Regions from separate parts of the Thalassospira sp. CA1 genome, predicted to be linked through region 3. Evidence: riboswitches for the same ligand, from Rfam matches in the RefSeq annotation. Region 3 holds a riboswitch; each other region holds the start of a gene.
The links. A riboswitch is a leader RNA that binds a small molecule or an ion and turns the genes downstream of it on or off. The one in region 3 is predicted to bind cobalamin.
Positions count from the first base shown of each region.

Region 1: it holds a riboswitch for cobalamin, as region 3 does, so the genes downstream of both, cobU (bifunctional adenosylcobinamide kinase/adenosylcobinamide-phosphate guanylyltransferase) here and AC5Q5A_RS07875 (ABC transporter substrate-binding protein) in region 3, are expected to answer to the same signal.
Region 2: it holds a riboswitch for cobalamin, as region 3 does, so the genes downstream of both, AC5Q5A_RS05435 (DUF4198 domain-containing protein) here and AC5Q5A_RS07875 (ABC transporter substrate-binding protein) in region 3, are expected to answer to the same signal.
Region 4: it holds a riboswitch for cobalamin, as region 3 does, so the genes downstream of both, AC5Q5A_RS02625 (methylmalonyl-CoA mutase family protein) here and AC5Q5A_RS07875 (ABC transporter substrate-binding protein) in region 3, are expected to answer to the same signal.

Region 1 covers NZ_JBZCIA010000001.1:30,550-35,993, reverse strand. The annotation lists gene cobS (adenosylcobinamide-GDP ribazoletransferase) at 1-711, shown strand, start outside; gene AC5Q5A_RS00160 (histidine phosphatase family protein) at 742-1,353, shown strand; gene AC5Q5A_RS00155 (hypothetical protein) at 1,374-2,012, opposite strand; cobalamin riboswitch at 2,564-2,754, shown strand; gene cobU (bifunctional adenosylcobinamide kinase/adenosylcobinamide-phosphate guanylyltransferase) at 2,813-3,352, shown strand; gene cobW (cobalamin biosynthesis protein CobW) at 3,387-4,427, shown strand; gene cobN (cobaltochelatase subunit CobN) at 4,527-5,444, shown strand, end outside.
Region 2 covers NZ_JBZCIA010000002.1:291,376-296,819, forward strand. The annotation lists gene yaaA (peroxide stress protein YaaA) at 1-750, shown strand, start outside; gene AC5Q5A_RS05425 (glycosyl transferase family protein) at 775-1,839, shown strand; gene AC5Q5A_RS05430 (DUF924 family protein) at 1,899-2,441, opposite strand; cobalamin riboswitch at 2,592-2,788, shown strand; gene AC5Q5A_RS05435 (DUF4198 domain-containing protein) at 2,959-3,756, shown strand; gene cbiM (cobalt transporter CbiM) at 3,773-4,450, shown strand; gene AC5Q5A_RS05445 (NikL family nickel/cobalt ECF transporter subunit) at 4,443-5,039, shown strand; gene cbiQ (cobalt ECF transporter T component CbiQ) at 5,036-5,444, shown strand, end outside.
Region 3 covers NZ_JBZCIA010000003.1:226,522-231,965, reverse strand. The annotation lists gene AC5Q5A_RS07880 (OpgD/OpgG family glucan biosynthesis protein) at 1-1,462, opposite strand, end outside; cobalamin riboswitch at 1,635-1,837, shown strand; gene AC5Q5A_RS07875 (ABC transporter substrate-binding protein) at 2,064-3,089, shown strand; gene AC5Q5A_RS07870 (FecCD family ABC transporter permease) at 3,130-4,206, shown strand; gene AC5Q5A_RS07865 (ABC transporter ATP-binding protein) at 4,203-5,003, shown strand; gene purD (phosphoribosylamine--glycine ligase) at 5,043-5,444, opposite strand, start outside.
Region 4 covers NZ_JBZCIA010000001.1:568,465-573,908, reverse strand. The annotation lists gene AC5Q5A_RS02640 (Lrp/AsnC family transcriptional regulator) at 1-300, opposite strand, end outside; gene phhA (phenylalanine 4-monooxygenase) at 441-1,340, shown strand; gene AC5Q5A_RS02630 (response regulator) at 1,399-1,821, opposite strand; cobalamin riboswitch at 2,108-2,286, shown strand; gene AC5Q5A_RS02625 (methylmalonyl-CoA mutase family protein) at 2,424-4,472, shown strand; gene scpA (methylmalonyl-CoA mutase) at 4,475-5,444, shown strand, end outside.

The DNA of each region.
Region 1 (5,444 bases), on a different contig from region 3:
CTGAGCCGCGTTCCGGTCAAGGGTATCGAGGATTTCCGCGCTGAGGTGATTGCAAGATCGGTCTGGTCTTGGCCGTTGGTCGGTTTGTTGCTGGCTGGTTTTGCCATGCTACCGGCGATGCTGGTCTATTCCCTGACAGCGAACATCCTGATTTTTGCAATTGTCGCCTTGGCAGGCATGGTTTTGTTGACCGGATCAATGCATGAAGATGGCATCGCAGATTGCGCCGACGGGTTTGGCGGCGGGTTTGAGCGGGCACGCAAACTTGAAATCATGCGCGACAGCCAGATCGGTACTTATGGCGTTGTTGCCCTGATCCTGTGTTTCGGTCTGCGTCTAATTTTGCTTTCTGCGGCGGGCGATGCCGGGCAGGCTGCGATCCTGTTTCTGGTGATGGCAATAACATCACGGGCAGCAATGCCAGTCGTGATGCATATCTTGCCTCCGGCGCGGGCCGATGGTTTGGGCAAGGGGGCCGGAACGCCAAATGTGATGATGGTCGGTTTGGGTGTTGGCCTTGCTTTGATCCTGTCGCTTGTTTTATCGGGTCTGTTTGCGACGATGGCCATTCTCATGGGTGGACTTTTGGCGGTGGGTATTGTTGCGGCGGTCGCGAAATGGCAGATCGGTGGCCAGACCGGCGATGTTCTGGGGGCAACTCAGATCGTGACCGAACTGTTTGTCGGTATCGCGTTTATTGCCGCCCTTTGATCAACCAGCACAGCAACAAGAAGGAATGCCGTGAGCAGTTTGAAAATAACCCGCTGGTGGCTGGTGCGTCACGCCCCCGTCCAAAATCCGAAACGCTTGGTCTATGGCCAAAGTGACATGCCTGCCGACCTTTCCGATGAAAAGGCACTGGCTGCCCTTGCCGGGCAACTGCCGGGTGATGCCGTCTGGGTGACCAGCCATCTGTCACGTACGCATGATACGGCCCGTAGTCTGCAGGCCTTCATGGATAAAGACGTAGTGCCGCAGGCTGAAAGCGGCTTTGCCGAACAGCATTTTGGTGATTGGGAATTGCAGAACTGGAATGATTTGCCCAAGGGGGAAACAACACGGTTCTGGACCGACTTTGCCCGCCAACACCCCCCAAAGGGTGAAAGCTTTGCCGATGTGGTTGCCCGTGTTGGTCCGGTTTTGGGTCGGTTGAGTGCGGATTGGGCGGGCAAGGATATTGTCGCCGTCGTTCATGGCGGAACGGTGCGCGCCATAATGGCCAATGCACTGGGTTTGTCCCTTGAAACCGCATTGGCATTTCATATCGACACGTTGGGGCTGACCACGCTTGAATATATCGACGGTGTCGACGAACCGGGCTGGCGCGTGACCGCTGTCAATCAGCGCTTCTAAGGAGCTTAAGGGGTGTTCCGTCAGGCAGAGGCCAGCTCGATATCGGATGCCATGTCATCAAGGGCATGTTCTGCCAGATAGCGGTCAACCATATCCGGGTTCAGATCATGCTTTTCGCAGATGTCGAAAACATCGCGCAGATAGGCCTGATAATAGGGTACCGGACGGCTGCGCGATTTGCTGCGCAATTTGGCAACATTCGGGAAATCACCGGCAAAGGATGCGTTTTCAATTACCTGGATGATGGTGTCATCAATGATGGCAGCCGGCATTCCGCAATAAGTCTTGCCGCAGGCAGACAACATCTTGCTGGCAGTCGGAACAGAAATGCCGGGCTGGGAAAGCAGCTCGTTCAACTCGTCCTGTCCGAAATCCGAGATCGACATCAGGGTCACCAAGGTCGGCATATCGCGCACAAGCAGCGACAGCGCATTGACGCGAATGCCGCGTTCATGGGACCAGATGATGGTTGCGATTACACCCTTTGAGGCATCCTCGGCAAAGATGTCACGCACATGGCGGCGTGCCAGAGTGATCTCGCCATCGGTTGCGTGCTGTTCAAGAAAATCCTGAAATGACCGATCAGAACTGTTCAGACGGTCCAGCAATCCCAGCCACATGTCCTTACGAGACGATGTGGTCCAGGTTGGCGCGTTCATTTGTCGGATTTTGGATAGGTGAGAACGTATTGCCATTGGTCTTGAAAAATCCAGATTACCCCAAGAGTTTCGGTGCAGTATTTCCTGCAGCCAGCCGGGTGATGTGTCTATATCCCGGGTTTTCGCCAGATTGCGGATTGTTCCGTCTTTAGGGTCAGGACCTATTAATTTGGTTTGAATGGTTAAACAGATTTGTGCGGATACGCGGAGTAAAACTGCAAGAAGATATTTATCTTTCAAGGTTTTACGACAAAGTAGCCCGTGCAAATCCGATTAATCCGAAGGACAGACGTTATATTTGCAAACTCCAGCGTCAAATCCCTTGTGCGGGATACTAACCCGCCCGGCGGTCTTTTCCTTGGATTTCGCAAATATAACGTCTGCCATTCAAACCAAATTAATAGGTCCTGACCCTAGTTCCAGCGCAACGGCTTGATGTTGGCTGAAATGGTATGACCTCTCAAGCAGACAATTCTTACAAATACTGACCTTCCGATTAGGGTGGGGTGGTAACGAAGGGTTAAGTGCCGAGAATGACCTTTGGCATTTTTGGCAAACCTGCTAGGTTCGGCGCATCGTTCGGTGATGGGAAATCGGTGCAAGGCCGATGCTGCCCCCGCAACTGTATCGGGTTGGGAGATCCGGGTCGGTGCCAACGCGCCAGACCAGCCACCGGGAAACCGGGAAGGCGGATCGCTTTCATGCCCGCAGCCAGGAAACCTGCCGAAGGTGTCACTATTCGAAGGAAGGTGACGACGCAATCGGGCCTCGGTGGGAGGCCATGGCGAGGAAGAAACGGGATGACCCAGACTTTACCCCCTGACGGCCCATTTGGCGGGACGCATCTAATCCTTGGCGGGGCGCGATCCGGCAAAAGCCGGTTTGCTGAAAACATCATCAATCAGGCGGGTGGTGGCACATATATCGCAACCGGGCGTGCCTGGGATGACGAAATGGCCAACCGAATTGATCTTCACAAACAATCACGCGGTGATCTTTGGCAGACATTGGAAGAGCCGCTCGAACTTTGTTCGGCGCTGCAGACCTGTAATGTCACAGGCGGCAAGCCGGTTCTGGTTGATTGTCTGACCTTGTGGCTGACCAATCTGATGCTTGAAGATCGCGACATTGATGCCGAGATCGGGGCTCTTTGTGACCTGCTGCCAACACTTGTTGTGCCGGTGCTTTTTGTCTCAAACGAGGTTGGCTTTGGCATCGTGCCTGAAAATGCGATGGCGCGTGCCTTTCGCGATCACGCCGGACGCCTGCATCAACGCATTGCTGAGATTGCAGACAAGGTCACCCTTGTGGTGGCCGGCATTCCGATGCAGGTTAAATAGTAACATAAAGAATTGAATTTTAAGGATTTCATAAATGGCACAATTAGGCAAAATCCCGGCAACCGTCATTACCGGCTTTCTGGGCGCTGGCAAGACAACCATGATCCGCAACATGCTGGAAAACGCCAATGGTAAACGCATTGCGCTGATCATCAATGAATTTGGCGATCTGGGTGTTGATCGCGGTATCATCAATGGCTGTGGCATTGAAGGCTGCGAAGAGGATGATGTTGTTGAACTGGCAAATGGTTGTATCTGCTGCACCGTGGCCGATGACTTCCTGCCAACCATCCAGGGCCTGATTGATCGTGACACGCCACCAGATCATATCGTTATCGAAACATCTGGCCTTGCCCTGCCAAAACCGTTGGTAAAGGCGTTTAACTGGCCCGAAGTCCGGTCGCGTGTGACCGTTGATGGTGTTGTGGCGGTTCTTGATGGCGCTGCCCTGCGTGATGGGCTGTTTGCCCATGACCATCATGCGGTGCAGGCGCAACGCGAAGCAGACGAAAATCTTGATCATGAAAGCCCGCTTGAAGAACTGTTTGAAGAACAGCTCCACTGTGCGGATATGGTGGTTCTGAACAAGACGGACCTTTTGACCGATGCTGAACGCAGCAAGGTCGAAGCCGATATCCGCGCAGAGCTGAAAAAGCCGTCGGTCAAGATTATCGCGACCGAACATTCTCGGGTTGAAAATACCATCCTGCTTGGTCTGGGGGCTGCCGCCGAGGATGACCTTGATAGTCGTCCAAGCCATCATGACGATGGTCACGAACATGACCATGATGATTTCGACAGCTTTGTTGTCTCGCTTGATGCGATTAGTGATCCGGCCAACCTTGAAAAGCGCCTGATTGATGTCGTGCGTCAATTTGACGTGCTGCGCATCAAGGGTTTCCTGGACGTGCCGGGCAAACCGATGCGCCATGTGGTTCAGGGTGTTGGTGAACGTTTTCAGCGCTATTTCGACCGTCCGTGGGCGGATGGTGAAACCCGTCGGTCCGAACTGGTGGTGATTGGCCTGCATGGTCTGGATCGCGTTGCGATCGAGGCCGCCATCAAGGCCGCCTGATCCAATTTAACCTGATAAAGCTCACCTGAAACCGGATGCTAAAAATCATCCGGTTTCAAACTTTTTGAAGACCAAACGCACAAGGATACGGATCGCGCGATGCATCTATTGGCAGCCCAGCCCGGAATGGTGACAGATGGCAGTGAGGCCGTTGACCTTGGACAGCAACCAGGCGATGTGGTGATCCTGTCTGCGGCCGAGTCTGAGCTCGCTTGCCTTGCCGGGGCGCAAGCGCGGCTGGTAGATGCATTTGGCGATGAAACCCCGTCACTGCGTCTGGCAAGTTTGCTGCAGCTTGGCCACAACATGTCGGTCGATCTTTATATCGACGATGTACTTTCCGACGCCAAATTCATCATCGTGCGCATTCTGGGCGGGCGCGGTTATTGGGATTATGGCATCGAAAAGTTGGTTGCGCTTGCGCGTGCCAAGGACATTCCATTGGTCCTGTTGCCAGGTGATGATCAACCCGATGCGGAGCTTTTGACGCTTTCGACCGTCAAGGGGCGCGAATATCAGAATATCTGGCGTTACCTGATCGAAGGCGGACCGCAAAATTCCGAGAATTTACTTCGCCTTATATACGAAAAGTTAAATTCAAGCGTTAACTGGAGCTGGTCACCGGCGGCCCCGCTGGTCAAGGCCGGGGGCTATTGGCCCGGCAAGGCGCAGGCAAGCCTTGATGAAATCCGGGTTAACTGGATTGAGAATCAACCGGTTACGCCGATCATCTTCTATCGGTCTCTGGTTCAGGCGGCCAACCTCGACGTTATTGACGCGCTGGTTGAGGAACTTTGTGCCAATGGTCTGAATCCATTGCCGATTTTTGTTGCCAGCCTTAAGGATCCGTTGGCTGCAGCGTTGGTCGATGACTGGTTGGGAGAAACCAGTGCGGATTTGATCCTGAATACCACCGGCTTTGCGATATCTGTTCCGGGTTCAGAACGAAAAAATGGTCCGTTTGACGCGGTGGATGTCCCGGTATTTCAGGTGGTGCTGTCTGGTGGTGGCGAAGAA
Region 2 (5,444 bases), on a different contig from region 3:
AAGCTGGATTTCGAAACAGACGTCCCGGAAATGTCTGTTTCTCAACCCGCATTTCTGGACGACACCGAACAACTTGTTGATGTCGCGCGCAAAAAAAGCCGCAGCGATCTGATGAAGCTCATGGGCATCAGCGAAAACCTTGCCGATCTGAACTATCAGCGTTTTCAGCATTTTTCGCGTCCGTTTAATAGCACCAACGCCAAACCGGCGATCTTTGCATTCCGCGGTGATACCTATGTCGGCCTTGATGCCGATACCATGAAGGCCGAAGACATCGACTGGGCAGAAGATCATTTTCGGATGCTCTCGGGCCTTTATGGCCTTCTGAAGCCGCGCGATTTGATGCAGCCATATCGTCTTGAAATGGGAACGCGCCTTTCCAACCCGCGGGGCAAGGACCTTTACGCGTTCTGGGATGATAAGCTTTCAAAAGAAATCAACGCGATTACAAAAGGTCACAAGGATCGAAGCCTGATCAATCTCGCCTCGAACGAGTATTTCAAATCGATCAAGACCAAGGTCCTTGATGGCCCGGTAATTACGCCTGTGTTTAAGGAAGTGAAGGGCGGTACGGCCAAGGTTGTCGGCTTCTCGGCAAAGCGTGCGCGTGGCATGATGGCACGCTATATGATTGACAATCGGCTCGAAGACCCGCAAGAGCTCAAGAAGTTTAATGTTGATGGCTATCGCTATCAGGATGACCTCTCGACCGAGACAGAGTGGGTCTTCACGCGTATTCACGATCAGTAACACCAACTATTCCGGTGAAACCATATGACCGACGAGCATCTTGAACAGCTCGAGGATGAGAATGTCTTACCAGAGGCGCATCCGTTTTCTGGCTATCTGCGCACGTTCTTCCGTGGGCCGGGTCGTTCGCGCAGTCTGACACGCGAGGAGGCATTTGATGCGTTCTCGATGATCCTGCGCGACGAGGTCGAACCGATCCAGCTTGGCGCATTCCTTTTGATGCTGCGCTACCGTGCTGAGACGCCCGAAGAACTGGCCGGCATGATCGAAGCTGTGCGCAAGGCCGCGCGCCTTGAACCGGATGAAGACAGCAAAGATGACGCGCTTATGCGTCCTGCGCTGGATTGGCCATCCTATGCGGCCGGTCGGACCCGTGGTCTGCCCTGGTTTGTGCTGTCGGCGCTTTTGCTGTCGCAGAATAATGTTCCGGTGCTGATGCATGGCTATAACTCGCATCTGGTCAACGGGATCAGCACAGAAGTTGCCATCAAGGCGCTTAAGCTTCCGATTGCCATGTCTGCAGAAGAAGCGCGTTCTGATATCGCATCGAAGGGTTTTGCATATCTGCCGCTGCGTCACATGCATCCCAAGCTGCAGGAGCTGATTGGATTGCGTCCGCTTCTTGGGTTGCGCAGTCCGGTCAATACGTTACTGCGTTTGCTTAATCCGTTGCATGCGCGTGCAGCCTTCCTTGGTGTGTTTCATCCGGCGTTTCTTGATGTCCATCGTGAAACCGGCAAGCTTTTGGAACTTCCACGCATCGGTGTGATCAAGGGCGGTGGCGGCGAAGCCGAAAGAACACCCTATAAGCATGTCGATCTGCGCATGCTTGATAATGGTGAGCTCAATGATGTTCGCTGGCCCGCATTGCTGTCAAAAACCGAAAAGGATGGCGAAGATCAAAGCCCTGTGTCGCTAAAGCACTTCCTGGCAGTCTGGCGTGGCGAGGTGGAAGATATTCCCGCCGAAGCCAAGATCAAGGGGAGTGCCGCCATGGCAGCCTTCCTTGCTGGCAAGGCGGATTACATGGATGAGGCAGAAAGCCTTGTTCAAGGCTGGTGGGATAATCGCGACCGTGATGTTGGCTGATGTTCTGCGCCTAAGTGCGATCGAATAAAAGGGACGGGAAACCGTCCCTTTTTTAATGCTCAGAACGATGATCCGGGCTCTTTGAGAAACGCCACTTCCTCTGGCGTCGATGCGCGGCCCAGTATTTCGTTCCGATGTGGATAGCGGCCAAACCGGTCAATGATCTTTTTGTGTTTCAGCTCGAACTCGTAATTGTGCTCAAGGCCGGGCTGTGAAAACAGGTCAACCGCCACTTCATGAATGATTTCTGATTCTGAGTGCATGTAGGGCATATACAGGAATGCTTGTTCCTGCGGGGTGACCAGTTTGCGATCCAGCCTCAAGGAAACAGCTTCCTGCGCCAGCACCAATGCCATTGGATCCGATGCAAAGGACTGTGGCTGATCGCGGTACATATTGCGGGAAAACTGATCAAGAACGATGATCTCGGCAAGCCGTCCGTGGGCGGTTTTGCGCCAGTTAAAAAGCTCCCCGGCCGTGGCGGCGGCATGAAAATCGGCAAAGCGTTCCGCGATATGGCGATCCAGGGCTTCATCCTTGATAAACCACTGTTTTTCTTCGAGTTCCTTGAACCAGAAAACAAGAACCGTTTCAGGTTTCATAATGTTTCCACCCATCTGATTGCAGGCTTTTGCGGCCCGTCGGCAAAATTGCGGGTGATCTTCGCGCCCGGTTTAAGGCGCGTCAAGCCATCCGCAAAAAGATTGTCATGGACCATGGGGCAAGGAGTTGACAGCAATCCGTCCTGCGTGGATTATGACATTGTCTTTGGTGTTGATCCGATTGGACCAACTTAAAAGGGAACGTGGTGCGTCATGCATGACAAAGCCACGGCTGCCCCCGCAACTGTAAGCGTTCAGAGCATTGCTTATGCCACTGGTGCAAACCGGGAAGGCGCATTGCTGTTTAAACCGTGAGCCAGGAGACCTGCCTTTGACTGCCGGGTGCCGATTGCCCGGTATGAAACTGTTGGACGCCGGGGTGAGCGTCAGGTTGCAGGGGTACAAACGGTCTTTTGAAGATCCGCAATCTTGCTTCCAGCCATCCTATCGTTCTTTATCCTGACCCTGTGCGTTGGGCCTTTGGCCTGCGTGCATCGTTTGAGAAAGAGACGATTATATGTTTAAGACCCTTGGCAGGCTTGCAATTGCAAGCGCCTGCGTGCTGTCGGCGGCCATGCCGGCGCATGCGCATTTTCAATTGGCCTATACGCCGGACGTGAACGTGACCAAGGCCGGGGATCAGCCGGTTAAGCTGATTTTCTGGCACCCGTTTGAAAACGGTCATGTCATGGATATGGCCGAGCCGCTTGAATTTTATGCGGTTAACCGCGGTGAGAAACTTGATCTGAAATCAACGCTTTCGCCGATTACTTTCACCGGAATTGCCAACTCGGCAGCGGCCTTTGACGCAACTTTGACTCTGCGCCGCAGCGGTGATTACGTCATGGTGGTGGTCCCCGCGCCGTATTATGAAGAAAGCGAAGATATCTTCATCCAGCAGATCACGAAGTCCTATGTGAACCGCAATGAAATTCCGACCGACTGGATGGAACCGCAAGGTCTAAAAACCGAAATCCTGCCGTTTAATCGACCAACCAACATCATTGCCGGTTCGACCTTTACCGGCCGAGTGTTAGGGGAAGGCCAACCTGTGGCCGGTGTTGAAGTCGAAATCGAATACATGGCCGCAGAACCCGATATGGCCAGTAACACACCCAAAGGGCCAACGGCATCGCCAATGCCCGGTGGTGCGGTTGTGGCCATCTCCGATCAAAACGGGTATTTCACTTTTGGTGTCCCCAAGGCAGGTTTTTGGGGATTTGCAGCACTTGGCAGCGGCCCTGATAAAGAATTTCAGGGCAAGGAACTTTCACAGGATGCAGTCCTGTGGGTTCGCGCCTATGATGTGAAATAGGCGAGGGACAAAACAGATGCATATTGTTGATGGTGCGCTGGCACCGGAAGTCTTGATTGGTGGGGGTATTCTTGCAGTTGCCGGGCTTGGCCTTGGTCTGCGGAAACTGCCAATCGATAAAATTCCCGCAACCGGGGTTTTGTCGGCAACATTCTTTGTTGCGTCGCTTATTCATGTGCCGGTGGGACCATCCAGTGTGCATCTGATCATGAGCGGTCTTGCCGGGCTGGTGCTTGGCTGGACCGCGTTTCCGGCACTTTTTGTCGGTCTCTTGCTTCAGGCGGTTTTCTTTGGCTTTGGCGGCCTGACGGTTCTTGGCGTCAATACGGTCAATATCGCCTTTCCAGCTGTGCTGGCGGGGCTTTTGTTCCGGGGAATGGTATCGCGCAGCAACCCGGTCACAGCCGCCGTCCTTGGCGGATGTGCCGGTGCATCTTCCATCGGGCTGACAACGGTATTTGTCGCGATTTCGCTTGCGCTCAGCGGTGATGCGTTTGTCCCGGCGGCCAAGCTGGTCTTCTTTGCCCACATTCCGATCATGGTGGTCGAAGGACTGGTTTCAGCGGCATCAGTGTATCTGATCGCCAAGGTCAAACCGGCCTTGTTGCAGGCCGCCGATCAGATGTCGGGCTTTGAGATGCAGCCGGCAGCATCCTTACGTGCAAAGCAGGCGGGCGAGGTTTCCAATGGCTAGATCACTCATGCTGGTCTTTGCGCTTGGCATGCTTGTGGTTGGCGCAGCACCTGCACAGGCGCACAAGGTTATCGCATCCCTGTTTCCAAGTGGTTCGAACATCGAAGGTGAAATCGGTTTCTCCAACGGTGTCATGGCCGAAAACACGCTTGTTGAGATCTTTGATCTTGATGGCAACAAGATTGATGAAGTTACCACCGACGGTGATGGTTTCTTTGTCTACACACCAAGCCAGCAGGTTGATCTGCGTTTTCGTGCCGATCTCGGGGCAGGGCACGTTGCAGAGGCAACCTTTGCCATTGCGGACCTGACGGATGTTGATGGGGCTGTACAAACAGCATCGTCAAAGGCGCCGACAGCATCGGGGGCAGGGTCAAACGCTGGTCCTGCAATTACCCGCGCACAGGAAGAAATCATTGCGACCATCGTTCGTGACGAATTGCGTCCGCTCAGGCGCGAACTCACCGCCTACAAGGAAAAGAATGATCTTCAATCGATTCTGGGCGGCATTGGCTATATATTCGGTGCCTTCGGGACCATTTATTACATCGCTGCGCGACGGCTAAGAGCAAAAGCACCCAACGCATGAGCCACCTTTTCGGACATGACCAACCCCTGAGCGTTCAGGCGCGTGGCGGACATTCACCGTCATTCGTTGGAACGTTTGACCCAAGGGTAAGGGTGGTCGCGGCCTGTATTTTTGCAATCGTCGTGGTGGCCCTGCATCAGATCGAGTTTGCACTGGGTGCCCTGATATTGGCCGCCATTACAATGAACCTGACGGACCTGCCGCTGCGTGTAACCCTGAAACGTATGGCGGCGATGGACGGGTTCATTATCGTCATGCTGGTAATGTTGCCGTTTACGACCCCCGGAACACCGATGTTTTCGGTGCTTGGGGCAGAGGCCAGCAAGGAAGGCCTGATGCATGCCATCCTTGTCGGCATACGGGCCAATGCGGTTGTCCTGATGATGCTAAGCCTTTTGTCGGGTA
Region 3 (5,444 bases):
AGATGCGGGTATCCATGATCGGTTCGATCTTGGTGCGGACAATCTCCCCGCGCGAGGATGTCACAACCACTTCGGGGAATTCACCGTATGCAAGCGTTCCCAGAACCTCACCCTCGAACTCGACCGAAAACTTGATTTCGTCCTTGGGTCGGTTGGTGCCTGGCTCCCCGCCGCGGCCCATGCGGGTTGCGGTGGCGGTTGCCAGTTCCTTGACCGGGAACGGGTTATGGGCCTGCCAGTAAAGCCGGTATTTGAATTGATAAGAATTGCCAGCCTTGGCCGGGCCATTCGGGACCCAGAAGGCGGCAATGTTATCGTGGATTTCATCGTCGGTCGGGATTTCGATCAACTGAACCGCGCCGTCATTCCACTGGCCCTGCGGTTCGACCCACAGGCTGGGGCGGCGGTGATAACGCACACCATCCAGATAGTTTTTCACATCGCGATCGCGCTGCATCAGACCGAAACCACGCGGGTTGTTGTCACCAAAGGCCGATGCGCGGATGGTTTCAGGGTTGTTCAGCTGTCGCCAGATGCGTTCGCCGCCACCGGTCCAAAGCTCCAGCCCATCGCTGTCATGCACTTCGGGGCGCCAGTCAAAGCGGAACGATTTGTTCTGTTCGGAATACCAGAACATGCTGGTTAGCGGTGCGATGCCAAGCCGTTCGATGTCACGGCGCAAAAACAGATGTTTTTCGACATCCATCGTGACGCCTTCGCCGCGATAAAGCAGGAATTTATAAGCACCCGTGATGCTGGGGCCATCCAGCAGGGCATAGACCGTCACCGGATCTTCGGGGTTTTTGGCCGGTTCGATAAAGAATTGACGGAAATCGGGGAATTCTTCGGGAACCGAGGTCGCCGTATTGACCGCAATGCCACGTGCCGACAAGCCATACTGGCCTTCATCGCCAATGGCGCGGAAGTACGATGCGCCAAGAAACGCCGCCCAGTCCTGGGTTTTCCAGTCATCGCGCGCCTGATTTTCATGCAGGCGGAAACCGGCAAAGCCGCTATTGGCGGGCAGCTGGCGGGCAATGCTGTCTTCGGGCATGTCAAAGTAATCGGGCTTATAGATCACTTCGCGTGCCTGTCCGTTTTCCAGAAGATACATATGCACCGGTTTGGCGAAATACATACCCAGATGGAAAAAGGTCAGCGGATAGGTGCCCGATCCGTCGGAAAACGGCGAATGGTCGCGTTTGTAATGCAGCTTGCCATGGGTGTCGTAATCAATCTTGCCGACAATTTCCGGGTTTGGCGCAACGGGCGGCTCGTAGGCCGATGCGGCCATGGATTTGGCGCGTGCAATCAGATCGGCAAAATCAAACGGCTGTGCCGAACCCAGATCAAGGCCGTCGACATCTGCCAAAGCATGCTGATAGATCGACATTCCCGGCAGGATAAGACCGGCTGCCGCGATGGATTTCAAAAAGCGTCTGCGTTCAACAGAAGTCGTCATGTTCATCACATTCCTGTGGTTTGAGGTGTCGGGAAAGCATACCCGGCAGTGTGGAGGTAATCGGGATGAAACATGGCAAATTCAAGGTCGTATCAATTGCGTTTTATGCATGGAGCCTTGGCGTTAATGCCGCTGGTGGTCTGCCAATTTCCTTGACCGTGTTTTTGGTTTAATCTAACCGTGACGTGTCGGTATCCGAATATCGGATAAAGGGAATTCGAGATGGGCCGAATATTGGCTCATTAACCGAAGCTGCCCCCGCAACTGTAGGCGGCGAGCATTTTTCTGACCAATGCCACTGGGATCAACCTGGGAAGGCCAGGGAAAATGTGTTGACCCGTAAGCCAGGAGACCTGCCGACACGAAGACGACGGACCGGGCGGGGTGCCCCGGAGAATGTCGGTACGTGTCTTGGCCCAACAGTTTAGCCCAGGTTTTCTAAGCTTTAAGGCCGGCATCTTCCGCCATCTCCTGACACTTTTGCCAGTCCATTGACAGTAGCAAAAGTGATGTTATGTTATAACATAACATTTGACGATGTGTTGAAACTGGATCATCCAAAACGGTCCCGGATCAGCCCATCAGCAAGAGGGAACTAAAAGTGATCAATCACGATAAACGTGTACTGGCGGTCGGGGTGTTTGCCGCTGGTCTTATTTCATCTGTTTCATTTGCGTCCGCAACCGAATATCCGCTCAGTATCGAGAATTGCGGCACTGTGTTGCAATTTGATGCGGCCCCCGATCGCGTGGTGTCGCTGGGCCAAAGCACGACCGAAATTCTTTATTCGTTGGGCCTGGCCGACAAGGTCAAGGGTACGGGGGTCTGGTTCGGTCCGGTGATGGATGAATTCAAGGATGTGAATGCATCTGTGCCGCGTCTGGCCGACAATGATCCGGGGTTCGAAACCGTTGTCGCGCAAAAGCCGCAACTGGTTGCCACCCAGTATCAGTGGCATGTCGGGCCCAAGGGCACCGTCGGCACCACCGAGCAGTTCAACGAATTGTCCATTCCGGTCTACACCGCACCTGCTGATTGTGTGGGCAAGGACAATGCCGGTGGCGGTGACGGCGTTCGCCATGAAGGCTTCACCATGGATCTGATTTATCGCGAGATTTCCGATCTGGCGCAGATTTTTGATGTCGAAGATCGCGGCGAGGCGCTGATTGCCAGCCTGAAGGAACGTCAGGCGAACTCATTGGAACGTGTGACGGCAAGCGGCCATGACAATGTTTCCGCCGTCTTCTGGTTTTCCAGCCCGGAAATCAACAGTGATCCCTATGTGGCCGGCAAAAACGGTGCGGCGGGCTATATCGCCGGTAAACTTGGTGTTCGCAACATCATCGACAGCAATGAAGAATGGCCGACCGTTGGCTGGGAAACCATTGCGCGCGCCGACCCTGATATCATCGTGATTGGCAAGATGGGCCGTCGGCGTTTTCCGGCTGATGACTGGCAAGTCAAGGTGGATTTCCTGAAAACCGATCCGGTCGTAAGTCAGATGAAGGCGGTGCGCAATGGCAATATCGTGGTGATGGACGCCCAGTCGATGGATCCGACCATCCGCCTGATCAATGGTATTGAAACACTTGCCGAAGCCGTCGAACGACTGAGCGCTTCGAACTGACCTGCACTGCCAAAGGCACCTGATATGCCCGGAGAATTCAATGTTTGAAACAACGCCAGTGCAGCAGCCGGTTCAGCCACCTCGGCAATCGCTGGCGGGGCGGGCATATCTTGTGCGGGCCGGTGTCAGTCTTGGCGCCCTGGTTTTGCTTGTTGGCGTCATCGCGATGGCGGCAGCCAAGGGGGAAACGCACATTCCCCTTGGCACCGTGTTTCAGACCATTGCCAATCATCTTTGGCAGGCGGGCTATGACGTTGATCCGATTGATGCCGGGATCATCTGGAATTACCGAATATCGCGCGCCATGGTGGCGGCGGCCTGCGGGGCGTCCCTTGCGCTATCGGGCGCAGTGTTGCAGGCGCTTTTGCGCAATAGTCTCGCGGATCCTTACTTGCTGGGCATATCGGCCGGGGCATCGACCGGTGCGGTCAGTGTCGCCATTCTGGGGTTTGGCGCGGGCATGGTTTCCCTGTCGCTTGGCGCCTTTGTCGGCGCGCTGGTGGCGTTCGGGTTTGTTGCGCTTTTGGCCATTCCGGCCGGACGCGGGGCAGGTGCGATCATTCTGGCCGGGGTTGCCGGATCGCAACTGTTTAACGCGTTGACGTCCTTCATCGTGACCAAGGCCGCCACGGCGGACGAGGCACGCGGGGTGATGTTCTGGTTGCTTGGAAATCTAAGTGGCGTGCGTTGGCCCGATGTCTATCTTGCCCTGCCGGTTGCCGTTATCGGCTTGTTGGTTTGCCTTTGGTATTCGCGGGCGCTGGATGCCTTTACCTTTGGCGTGGAATCGGCAGCGTCCCTTGGTGTGCCTGTGCGCCGGGTTTATGTGGTGTTGATTGCCATTGCTGCCTCGATGACCGCGGTGATGGTCAGTATTGTCGGATCCATCGGCTTTGTCGGGCTGGTCATTCCCCATGCCGCGCGGTTCTTTGTCGGGACACGGCATGGCTTTCTGTTACCGGCCTCCGCCCTGATCGGGGCGGTGTTCCTTGTCGCGGCTGATATTGTATCGCGCATCATTCTTGATGGTCAGGTCCTGCCCATCGGGGTGATCACGGCCCTGATCGGTGCACCGGCCTTTGCGATCATCCTGTGTCATGGGCGGGTGTTGCGATGAGCCTTGAATTACGCAATGTCGGCTGGAATGCCGGATTCAAAAAGATCATCAGCGACGTGTCGCTTCGGGTGACACGTGGCGAGTTTTTGGGAGTCATCGGGCCAAACGGATCTGGCAAAACCAGTATGATGTCGGTGCTTGGTGGCATTCGTGCCCCGTCGACCGGGCAGGCATTGCTGGGGGACCAACCGATGAAGAAAATCGGTCGGCGCAACCTTGCCCGTCATATCGGCTTTGTCGAACAACAGGCCGACACCATCGACCGCATTACCGTGCGCGATGCCGTCGCGCTTGGTCGAACGCCGTACCTTAGTTTGCTGTCACCATGGTCAGGGCACGACGACGCCATCGTGTGCGAAGCCCTTGCCAGTGTTGAAATGGGACCGTTCGCGGATCGGATGTGGCATACGCTTTCGGGCGGTGAAAAGCAGCGCGTTCACATCGCCCGTGCCTTGGCCCAGCAGCCGGACTTCCTGTTGCTTGATGAGCCGACCAACCATCTTGATATCCATCATCAACTGGGCCTGCTGGAACTGGTGCGCGCACTGCCGGTCACCGTGGTGGCCGCCCTCCATGATCTAAACCATGCGGCGATGTTTTGTGACCGGATTGCGATGATGGATGGTGGCAAGCTGATCGCGCTTGGCACGCCCGAACAGATTTTGACATCGCAAAACCTGCGCGATGTTTTTGGGGTTGCCGCCGATATCGAAATTGATGATCAGGGCCGCTGTCACATCCGCTATCACGCCGGGAACCAGAAATCTTTGGCCATAAAAAAAGACCGGGTTGCGTAACCCGGTCCTTTGCTTTCAGCATCTGGGACTTCTTGGTGCTTAGCCCTGTTCGCGGGCAACCGCACGCCAGCCGATATCGCGGCGGCAGAAACCACCATCCCAATCAATTGCATCAACCGCCTCATAGGCGCGTTTCTGGGTTTCGGTCACCGTCGCACCGCGCGCGGTCACACCAAGAACGCGGCCACCGGTCGCAACCAGTTTGTCGCCATCCATCTTGGTACCGGCATGCAGGACCTTGACCTTATCCATGGCGTCCGCCGCTGGAACGTTTTTGATCTCGGTCCCTTTTTCATAAGACCCCGGATACCCCTTGGCGGCCATGACAACGACCATGGCGGTTTCATCGTGCCATTCGGGTTTGACTTTATCGAGCGTGCCGGTGGCAGCACCCTCAAGGATATCAAGCACGTCTGATTTCAAACGCGTCATCAGCACCTG
Region 4 (5,444 bases), on a different contig from region 3:
GCAGGACAGAATTTCCGGAAGATCGTTCATCGCGCGGGCGAAATCTTCCGCCCCCTGTTCGGTATGGCTTTGCAAGCGGACCTGAATGGTTGCCAGCACCCCAAAGCCAAGTTTCTTGCGATCCAGAAGGGCAACCTGACGTTTGATCACCCCGGATGCCTCAAGCTGTTTGACCCGGCGCAAACACGGCGATGGAGACATGCCGACCATTTCGGCCAGTTGGACATTGCTGATGGCGGCGTCCTTTTGCAGGGCCTGCAGGATCCGGATATCAGTCGCGCTTAGCGTCACGTCGGTCATTTTAAACCCCAAATCAAACCCAAAAGGTCACAATATGCACATCATAACCGATTTTAACGCCTTATTGGCCAGAAAATGACATTAGAGTTGATGTAAAATGATCCTTGTAAATCGGCAATAGAACCCGAAAGAGGACGGCCATGAATCAGGGAAACGATCTGCGTGGTGACTACAGCCACATCAATGACGACTACACCATCGATCAGGACTGGAGCACATATACCGAGGCCGAGCACGAACTATGGCGCAAACTTTATGACCGCCAGTCGCGCATTTTGCCCGGTTATGCCGCCGAGGACTACATTCGCAATCTGACGAAACTTGATGCGGCGGATCAGATTCCGCATTTCGGCCGGGTCAGCGAGAAGCTTCATGCGGCGACCGGCTGGCATCTTGTCGCGGTTCCGGGGCTGGTGCCAGATGATGTGTTTTTTGACCATCTTGCCAATCGGCGGTTCCCGGTCACGGTCTGGCTGCGCAAGCCCGAGGAAATGGATTATCTGGTCGAACCCGACATCTTCCATGACTTTTTTGGTCATGTGCCGATGCTGTATGACCCGACCTTTGCCGACTATCTGGCGGCCTATGGCGCCAAGGGCCCAGAGGCCATTGCGATGGGCGGCCTGAAACAGCTGGCGCGGATGTATTGGTATATGGTCGAGTTTGGCCTGATCATGACCCCACATGGCTTGCGCGCCTATGGTGCGGGCATGTTGTCATCGCAAACCGAAACCATCTATTCGGTTACCGATCCCACGCCAAACCGGGTGGCGTTCGAGCTTGAACGTGTCATGGGCACGGATTATGCGATTGATGATTTCCAGAAAACCTATTTCGTTCTGGAAAGTTACGATCAGCTGTTTGACGCGATGAATGTGCCGCTGGCCCCGATCTATGATCGGCTCGCCAAGAAGCCTGCGATTGATCCGGCGACCACCTTGCCGACAGACCGGCTTTATCATGTGCATGGGGCTACAGACAGCATCATTTCCCTGGGGGAGGAGACGCACAGGCCCCACAGACAACAACGCCCTGCATAAGGCAGGGCGTGGCGATCCGTTCAGGATTGATCAAGGCAGAGCCGGTCTGCCAGCACTGCTAGCAGGCACTGATGGAATGACCCAGCACCCGATTGAGTTGCTCAAGCACCACTTTCGGGCTGGCGTCCTTGCTGATGAAATCGGCCGCCCCAAGCGCATCGGCTTGTGCGCGGGTGTCGGCATCATAATGGGCCGAGAAGAAGAAAACCGGCACGTTTTGGCTGTTTGGATAGCGGCGGCGAATTTCGCAGAACGCTTCAAAGCCGCTCATACCCGGCATTTCAATATCAAGGATGATGGCACGGGGATAAAGCCCGTCCAGCTGATCAATCAGATCATCGGCACAATCAAAACCGGCCACGTCATATCCTGCCCGACGCAACACTGTTTCAAGGGCTGCCTTGGCGCTGGGACTGTCGTCGGCGAACGCAACCAGTCCATCAGGACAAAATTGCGACGGCATGGCGCTGAGCGCGTTCATGGATGGCGATACTCCGAGTTTTGGGACAAGTCCAAACTGACAGACGAAAATGTCAAATTGGTTAAACCCGCCAAATTTTTGCCACGCAATGTTCCGGCTTCACCCCGATCTCGCACCCGTGCCGCGAAAGTATAAGGCCGCAATGATCGGAACCATGTGACGCCCAAACGATAAACACACGGGCAAAATCCCAATGTTTCCGCCAACATAACGTTACGGAAACCTGATTTGTCGGGGTCGATATCCGTCTAAATAGGTATTTCCATGCCTATTTACGGAATTATGGACAGGTGCTATAAACCGCCATGTCGCGAATGTGACCGGAAAATAGGATCGGGAATCCGGTGCGGCCGTGCCTTAGCGCACTTTGGCCAAGCCCGGAACTGCCCCCGCAACTGTAAGCGTAACGGCCTTTTTGCAGGCTTTCTCGCGAGTCAGAATACCGATGGTGTTTTCTTGGCATGAAATGGGCCGGGCGGGGTGTACCGGGTACTGGGAATCCGTAGTAGAATAGAATTTGGCAGAGTTCCGTTCCCCAACGCCATATGGAGGCCCCATATGGAGTCGCATCAAGGACGGGACACACCAAGCCGGGAGAAACCATGTCCGACCCGCTAAAGCTCGCATCCGAATTTCCATCTGCTGATTATGCAAGTTGGCGCAAGCTTGCCGAAGAGGCCCTTAAAGGGGCACCGTTCGAAAAGAAGCTTGTCACCAATACGCTTGACGGGTTTTCCGTTCAGCCGATCTATACAAATGATGATCAGGATGACGCGACCCGGCTGATTCACGAAGTTCTTAATGCCACGGTCGAGCCGCGCGAAACCGTCACCGGCTGGGATATCCGCCAGCTTCATACCCATCCCGATCCCAAGGCCACCAATGCCGCGATCCTTGAGGACCTTGAAAATGGTGCGACCTCAATCACGCTAAAACTTGATGCCGCCGCCCGTGCCGGGCGCGAAATCAGTTCTGCCGAGGTGGGCGTTGACGGGATTGCCATTCATTGTCTGGCCGATCTTGATGCCGCGCTTGAGGATGTGTACACCAACCTCGCCACCGTCGGGCTGGATGCCGGGGCGGCAGGTGTTCCGGCGGCAGCACTTCTGGCAGCCCATATCGCAAATACCGATGGTGCCGACGAAGCCGCACCGGCCTTTAATATTGATCCGATTGGCACGCTGGCATCCACCGGCACCCTGCCCTGCGGCGCACAGGACGCGGTTGATCATGCGGCAAGCGTTGCTGTTGAGCTGATTGACCTTTTCCCGCTGGCGACCGCGATTTCAGTGAATGGCGCACCTTATTACAATGCCGGTGCCACCGATGGTCAGGAACTGGCCTGTTTGCTGGCAAGCGGGGTGACTTATTTGCGCGCCCTGACCGATGCCGGAATGGCAGTTGATCAGGCCGCGGGTGCGATGGTGTTTAACGTTGCCATCGGCACGGACTTCTTTGCCGGGATCGCCAAGCTGCGTGCGCTTCGCATGATGTGGAGCCGCGTTCTTTCGGCATCCGGTGCCGAGGATGCGACGATTACGATCAATGCGGTTTCAGCCGAAATGGCCCTGACCAAGGTTGATCCGTGGGTCAATATGCTGCGCACCACGGTGACAAGCTTTGCCGCCGGTCTGGGTGGTGCGGATAGCGTCACCTGCCTGCCTTATGATCATCTGATTGGCGTGCCCGATGGCTTTGCGCGACGCATTGCGCGCAACACCCAGCTGATCTTGCAGGAAGAAAGCAACGTGCACCGGGTCATCGATCCGGCGGGTGGTTCGTGGTTTATTGAAAACCTGACCAAGGAACTGGCGAAGGCCGCCTGGTCCAAGTTCCAGTCGCTTGAGAAATCGGGTGGTATTCTAAGTGCCCTTGCCAATGGCAGCCTGAAGACCGAGATCGAGACCGTCTGGAATGCGCGCGAAAAACGCCTGTCGACCCGTCGCGATCCGCTGACCGGTGTGTCGGAATTCCCCAACATCACAGAAGCCAAAGTAACCTGTGAAAAGCCGGACCTTGAGGCGATCGTTGCAGATGCCAAGGACCGCCAGACCAAGTTTGATGGCACGGTCGGCAACAGCCTTAATGCCATGATTGAGGCCGCCCGCGCCGGTGCTACCATCGGGCACATGTTTACCGATCTTTATGGCACCAGTGCCGCGGCCCGTATCGGTGCCCTGCCTGCCCATCGACTTGCCGAACGTTACGAGGCACTTCGCAAACGTTCAGATGCGCACAAGGCAAAGACCGGATCCTTCCCGCAGGTGTTCCTGGCCAATCTTGGCAAGGTCGCCCAGCACACGGCACGTGCGAGTTTTGCGCGTAACTTCTTTGAAGCCGGCGGGATCGAGGCGATCACCAATAACGGCTTTGCCACTGCGGATGATGTTGCAACCGCCTTTGGCGAAAGCGGGGCGAAAATCGCCATCATTTGCGGATCAGACCCGCAATATGCCGACATGGCTGCCGACGTTGCCAAGGCACTGAAATCCAAAGGGGCCAGCATGGTTTATCTTGCTGGCCAGCCGGGCGATGCGAGGCCTGCTTACGAAGCAGCCGGCATTAACGAGTTTGTCTTTGTCGGGGCCGATGTCCTTGCCATTTGCGGTGCCGCACTTGATCACCTTCTTGGCAAACAGGGGGAGAAATAACCATGACCCGCATTCCTGATTTCTCCGACCTTCCGCTGTTTGATGGCGCATCCGCAGGTGCAAAGGACCCGTTTGAAAGCACGCCCTGGACCACGCCAGAAGGCATTGATGTCAAATCATCCTATGGCCCCAAGGATCTGGACGGGATTGATCACCTCAATACCATGCCGGGCATGCCGCCATTTTTGCGTGGCCCCTATCCGACCATGTATGTGCAGCGCCCCTGGACGATCCGCCAATATGCCGGTTTCTCGACCGCCGAGGAATCCAACGCGTTTTATCGCCGTAACCTTGCCGCCGGGCAAAAGGGGCTTTCGATTGCCTTCGATCTGGCAACCCACCGTGGCTATGACAGTGATCATCCGCGCGTCGCAGGCGACGTTGGCATGGCCGGTGTGGCGATTGACAGCATCTATGACATGCGCACCCTTTTTGATGGCATCCCGCTTGATGAGATGTCGGTTTCCATGACCATGAATGGTGCGGTTCTGCCGGTGATGGCGCTTTATATTGCGGCCGCCGAAGAACAGGGCGTTGCGCACGAACAGCTTTCGGGCACCATTCAGAACGACATTCTGAAAGAGTTCATGGTGCGCAACACCTATATCTATCCGCCAAAGCCCTCGATGCGGATCATTTCGGACATCTTTGCCTTTACCTCGCAAAACATGCCGAAATTCAACTCGATCTCGATTTCCGGCTATCACATGCAGGAAGCCGGTGCGACGGCTGATCTTGAGCTCGCCTATACGCTGGCTGATGGCATCGAATATGCCCGTGCCGGTCAGGCGGCGGGCCTTCCGATTGATAAATTCGCGCCGCGTCTGTCGTTCTTCTGGGCGATTGGCATGAACTTCTTCATGGAAATCGCCAAAATGCGCGCGGCCCGCATGATCTGGGCCAAGCTGATCAAACAGTTCGATCCGCAAAACCCCAAATCGCTGTCGCTGCGCACGCACAGCCAGACGTCGG